DNA from 2 places in the Vibrio aerogenes genome. Region 1 is predicted to be linked to the other one. Evidence: riboswitches for the same ligand, from Rfam matches in the RefSeq annotation. Region 1 holds a riboswitch; the other holds the start of a gene.
The links. A riboswitch is a leader RNA that binds a small molecule or an ion and turns the genes downstream of it on or off. The one in region 1 is predicted to bind cobalamin.
Positions count from the first base shown of each region.

Region 2: another riboswitch for cobalamin. It lies ahead of OCV29_RS18250 (cobalt-precorrin-5B (C(1))-methyltransferase); the one in region 1 lies ahead of btuB (TonB-dependent vitamin B12 receptor).

Region 1 is NZ_AP024861.1:179,221-182,383, reverse strand. It holds gene btuB (TonB-dependent vitamin B12 receptor) at 1-1,374, opposite strand, end outside; cobalamin riboswitch at 1,412-1,632, opposite strand; gene trmA (tRNA (uridine(54)-C5)-methyltransferase TrmA) at 1,785-2,894, shown strand; gene OCV29_RS00810 (YijD family membrane protein) at 2,953-3,163, opposite strand, start outside.
Region 2 is NZ_AP024862.1:131,998-135,160, forward strand. It holds gene OCV29_RS18245 (AAA family ATPase) at 1-421, opposite strand, end outside; cobalamin riboswitch at 912-1,081, shown strand; gene OCV29_RS18250 (cobalt-precorrin-5B (C(1))-methyltransferase) at 1,230-2,417, shown strand; gene OCV29_RS18255 (precorrin-8X methylmutase) at 2,491-3,150, shown strand; gene OCV29_RS18260 (bifunctional cobalt-precorrin-7 (C(5))-methyltransferase/cobalt-precorrin-6B (C(15))-methyltransferase) at 3,150-3,163, shown strand, end outside.

The DNA of each region.
Region 1 (3,163 bases):
ATCAATCAGATTATCGATCTTATAATTATATGCTGAAACAGACCACCCAATGCCCTGAATATCACCTTCAAATGATATTTCTGCATTTTTCGACTTTTCAGATTTAAGGTTTGTTTCACCATATGTTGGATCATATTGCTGGTATAGATTTGGCGCTTTAAATGCCGTGCCATAATTTAATTTCAGACCAAACTCAGGAATAAATTGATATCCGGCCCCAAGGTTATAAGTTGCACGCCCACCAAATTCCTGATTGTGATCCCCCCGAAGACTCGCTTCGAGTAACAATTTTTCCTTCTGATAAGATCCAAAGCCATATGCAGCGAAGTTTTCACGATCAAATCTATTCGAGTTATTGATATCACTATAAGATTCATTTCTCCAGTCAATACCACCACCAACCACTGTTGCAGGGTTCAATTCGTAGTGACTATTCCACTGAATATTTTGCTGATGAACTTTATCTTTTGTACCGGAGTCTTTTCCGGTTGATTGAGTATAATTCCACCCCCGCTGACGCTGTGTATTCATCATCAGAGATGAATGAAATTGTTCCTGTTCAAAGTTACCGCCCAGAGTGACCGCATAATCTTTCTTTTCACTTTCTTTAAGGCTGTGAAAAGAAGAAAAACTGCCATCATATTGATAGGTATTTTGATACATTCTTGCATGGCTGAATAACTGTATATGGTCGTTAACCTGATGCACGTAACCAATCAAGCCATGGCTGCTTTTAAACCCGTGTTTATCATTGTCATTAACGCCAGTAAGCGGATGCACATTGTAACCGTCGGTACTTTCATGACCAGCCGCTAAATTCAACTGGCTCTTTTCTGTGGTCTGTAATCCGGCAATTGCATTGATTTCTTTATAATCCAGACTTCCCAAGCCCACATTAACTTCTTTCACTTCATGCTCAGATCGGGCAATCGTAATAATATTGATCACACCACCGATCGCTTCTGAGCCATAGAGAGAGGCTCTTGCACCACGGATATATTCGATTCTCCGGATATAGTTCAACGGAATTTGGTTAAAGTCTACTGCACCTTTAGCAGCTCGGGCAAAACGGACACCATCCACTAAAACTAACACTTGTGAAGAAGATGTACCCCGAACACTCAGTGATGCATTTTGTCCCCGGCCTCCATTCTGAAAGACCTGGATCCCAACCAACCGGCGCAGCAGCTGCGGCAAACTCTTGGCCTGAGTTGTTTCGATATCTTCTCTTGTGATTAATTCAACATCAGCCAGAGTCGTACCTGCTGATTGTTCATATCGGTTTGCAGATACAATCACTGGTTCATCTGCATAAGTACTGCCTACATACGAAAACAGCGATGCAACCGCTATCGCCAAACATGTTTTATTCATTATTATTCCCTAAATCGCGTAGTCCGTCTGAAAGATAATCATTCTTCGGTCACTGGCAGGTCTTCGGACTCAAGAGCATGATGTGTAAACGCTGATTTACTCATCGCCTCCGGTTTAACTTCCCACACATGAATGAATTTAGTGCAGTGTTGACTCAACCTTTGTTCTCTTTTACCGCTGCGCGTCAGTTCTGGATTTGCACCAGATTCCCTTTTCAGTTCTGCACATGACAGAACCACCAGCCGCGACAGATAGTATTGAGCATTGATAGAGATGTCCAGATGTGAAGAATCACTATGCATGAAGGCACTTAACCGTAAAGATTACATATGAATTCACTAGACATTAATACTGAATTGAATAAAATCTGCGCTCTTCTGAACTTTCCCTTTTGATGACGAGGCTGAATTATGATGAATCCTGACACAAATGCTGCAACTTACCTGGAGCAACTGGAAAAAAAAGTCTCGACACTCAAAAATATGTTTGCTGACTTCAATGCACCGGAACTAGAGGTGTTTGACTCTCCGGAAAAACATTATCGGATGAGAGCTGAGTTTCGGGTATGGCATGAAGGTGAAGACCTTTACTACATCATGTTTGATCAGACGACCAAACAGAAATATCGTGTTGACCAGTTTCCGGCTGCCAGTCTGCTCATTAACCAGGTGATGCCGGCATTAATTGAAAAGATTAAAGCAACCGATATACTCCGCCACAAACTATTTCAGGTAGACTTTCTCTCGACACTCAGCGGTGAAATTTTGGTGTCACTCTTATACCACAAGCCAATCAATGATGAATGGGATGAACAAGCCCGCCATCTCAGACAGCAACTGATCCAGGATGGATTTCAAATCAATATTATTGGCCGCGCAAGAAAAATCAAAAAGGTACTGGAAAGAGACTATGTCACCGAAACACTCTCAGTATACGGCCAGCCATTCATTTATCAGCAAGTCGAAAACAGCTTCACCCAGCCGAATGGGAAAGTCGCTGAAAAAATGTTGGAATGGGCTGTGGATTGCACACGGGAGAGTCAGGGAGATTTGCTGGAACTCTATTGCGGTAACGGTAATTTCTCCTTAGCCCTGGCACAAAATTTCAACCGTGTTCTGGCAACCGAGCTGGCAAAACCATCAGTTCAGTCAGCCCAATATAATATTGCTGCCAATCATATTGAGAATGTGCAAATCATTCGTATGTCTGCCGAAGAATTTACCGAGGCAATGGAAGGAAAAAGAGAATTCCGGCGGCTAAAAGATGCCAATATTGATCTGCAAGGCTATCAGTGTGAAACCATTTTCGTCGACCCACCCCGCTCAGGTATGGACATTGATACCTGTAAAATGGTCCAGAAATATCCCAGAATTTTGTACATCTCCTGCAATCCTGAAACACTGAGGCAGAACCTGGAAGTATTGAATCAAACGCATAAGATTTCAAGGTTTGCTTTATTTGACCAGTTTCCATACACCCACCATATGGAAGCAGGTGTGTTGCTGGAAGTAAGATCGTAATTCATCAAAAAAGGGCGCGATCATCTGCGCCCTTCATCCACAAACTAAAACCTGAAGATTAATCTTTCCTGCCCCAATATCCCATTTTCTTACCTATCCACATCATCAATAACAGCGTCAGAATAATTGCCAGAAAATTAGATCCTTCTTCGGGGTATTGCGCTTTCATAAATGCTGAATGACCAAAAATTCCGACAAAGAAACAAGCGACGCCGACTAATGGAAAATCTTCTGAAACAGGATGTTGTAAATAAGACTGATACAGTGAC
Region 2 (3,163 bases), on a different replicon from region 1:
TGGCTTCATTCTCTTCGATTTCTTTTTCAAGGTTTGTATTATCTTCACCCAAGATGGCGAACGAATTGATGGTCTGCCCGTCATTAACAATGAAATGCAGGTTGTCCCGAACAAAATCTTCATTAAAAACCCGGATAATTTGACCATGATTTTTTAGTGAGTTTTGTGTAACAGTACTACCGCCATCAAAGGTCAATTGAAACTTTGGTGAGTTATATTTATCTGAGATATATCCAGTCTCTAAAGCTCTGAGGATCCGAGAAAGTGTTGTTTTCCCAGAGTAGTTGCGCCCATAAAGAATATTTAGTTTTTTACATTCTGCGATGTTGTTTCCTTTATCTCGCATAGATGATGACCATTGAAAGTTGTCATATACTGCCATACTTTCTATTGAGTCTATTCTCTTTAGGTGTCCGCTCATGCTCATCTCAACTAATTATGCCTAATGGTTATTTATTCTTCGAATTGCTCATTAAAATATACGATTATCCTTGGTCATCACAGAGAGTTGGGATATGTACAAACTCACCAAACGTCTCCCATCAACTCCATAACAAAAAAGTAGCACATCAACAAGAAACCACACAATTCAGGGCAAAAATCCTGGACGGATTTTTGAGGTTTTGTGCGCAGGATGCGCTTACAAAACCGTTCCGGCCAGCGCCCACCAAAAGGATTTTCTGGATACTCTTTCATCCGGGAAAGAGTATCTGGGGCGCGAGCACCAAGCGCTGATTGGATCAACAAAACTTAATAGCGCACCAAACCATCCACAGAAGCCAGAATCTTCCGCACCATCTACAAAAGTCAAAATCTTCCGAAAAACCAATTCAAAACAAAACCTCCCAGATAATAAATCTCATTCAACCAACATTGATGAACATCATATCCGCCAGCGCTCACCCTGTGAGAGACTCAACCACGCGTTTAGTCCCTACACATACAGCATCATTCTGATGTGGCAGGTGAAAAGTGAATCAGGTGAGAATCCTGAACTGTACCCGCAACTGTAAGCGGCCTTGTGTTTCCGGTGTGAAATGTCAGCCCGTAAGTCAGATCCTGCTAAACGAAGTATCAGTTACAGAACAATCTGGGCGGGAGCACTCAGAGTCGTCTTATCCTGCGATTTCTCCTGCCCTTGTTGTCTTTAAAATATGAGATTAATGTGCATCGGTGCATATTGTTCTCTCTTAATGATCTGTTTCAGGGAATGATCAGGGAATGTGTACGTGGGAAAATTAAAACGTTCAAAGCACCACTCAGAGTTGCGCCAGGGTTATACCACCGGGGCATGTGCTGCTGCGGCTGCACGGGCCGCGGTCAGAACGCTGATAACCCGCGAGTTATCAGATGATATTGCGATCCGGTTGCCGAACCACGATTGGGTGACTTTTCCACTGGTCCGCCTTGAACCTGTTTTTTCTGAAATTGTTTTTTCTGAAACGCACCGGCCCGAAAACGCGCTGCCTGAAAGCGTTCAATTCAAAAAGAATACCGAAGTCACGGCAGGCATTATCAAGGATGCCGGGGATGATCCGGATTGTACTCATGGGCTGGAAATTCAGTGTACTGCCCGCTGGTGCGATGAGCCGGGGATTCACCTGAAAGGGGGCGTTGGTGTGGCGACAGTCACGCTTCCCGGTCTCGAATTGCCGGTGGGTGAGCCCGCGATCAACCCGGTGCCCAGAGCACATATTGCCGAAATGGTTCAGCTTGAACTGGCACAAGTGCCCGACACCATCAGCCAGCAATATGGCATAGAACTGACCATCTCTGTGCCCGGTGGCGAAGAAGCCGCGAAACAAACCATCAGCGAGCGGCTTGGGCTGGTGGGTGGTATCTCGATTATCGGTACCCGCGGCACAGTCAAACCTTTTTCAACCTCGGCTTATGCGGCATCGGTCCGGCAATCGATCCAGATTGCCCGTGCCAACGGGCTGCACCATGTCATCCTCACGACCGGCGGCCGGTCTGAAAAAGCAGCCATGACTCACTTCCCGCAAGCCTCTGACATGGCCTTTATACAGGCCGGGGATTTTATCGGCGTGGGCCTGAGAGCAGGTAAACGTTACGGTATCAGTCAAGTCTCATTGGTGACCATGATCGGCAAGCTGGCAAAACTGACTTCAGGCCGGATGATGACCCATGTCTCCGGGCATGCCATTGACTTTAATCATCTCAGCCAGCTTGCCGCAGAAACACAGCTCCCCGATGCGGTGTGCCAGCAAATTGCGCACGCCAATACAGGCAGACATATGCTGGAACTGGTGCGCGAACATCAGCCGCAATCTTTCCTCAACCGGCTGTGTGAAGAAGCCAGAAAACACGCGAGTCAATACGTTGCCGGTGCATCAGAGATTGAAGTGATATTGATTGATTTTGATGGCACCCCGTTGGCAGGAGCAAAGAAAGGTTAAATAACAAGCTGCTTATCAGGATGTATCTGGTCAGATAGCAGTCATAGATAAACAAAGATCAGGCGAAAGTAACATGAATGCAATGCAACAAATGACCCGTCAGGGACGGGCGATTGAAAATGACTCATTTGCCATTATCGACCATGAAATCCAGCAGTTTCATGGCGGTCATCAGTTTGATGAGAGGCAATGGCCCGTGGTCAGAAGAGCGATTCATACCACGGGAGATTTTGAATTCGCCCGGCTGTTTCAATTCAGCGCTGGTGCGGTTCAGGCCGGGATTCGCGCCTTAAAAGCCGGTGCGCCGGTTGTCAGTGATGTCTCGATGATCATCAGTGGCCTGAGTGCGCAGCGCCTGTCGATCAACCACAATCAGGCCTGCTGCTTTATCGGTGATGAAGACGTGATTGCGACTGCAAAGGAGAAAGGCGAAACACGGGCCATCTGGGCGATGCGCAAAGCACGGGATCTTGGCCTGCTGGATGGTGCGGTGATTGGGATCGGCAATGCCCCGACAGCACTGTATGAAGTGCTGCGGATGGTGGAAGCCGGTGAAATCAAACCGGCGCTGATCGTCGGGATTCCGGTGGGATTTGTCAAAGCCGATGCATCGAAACAGGCGCTGCTGGAACAGACAAAAGTCCCGTACATTGTCAGTACCGGGCGCAAGGGCGGCAGCCCCATTGTGGTCTCGACGATTCACGCCCTGCTTTATCAGACGGTAGAAAAATAATGGCAAATATTGT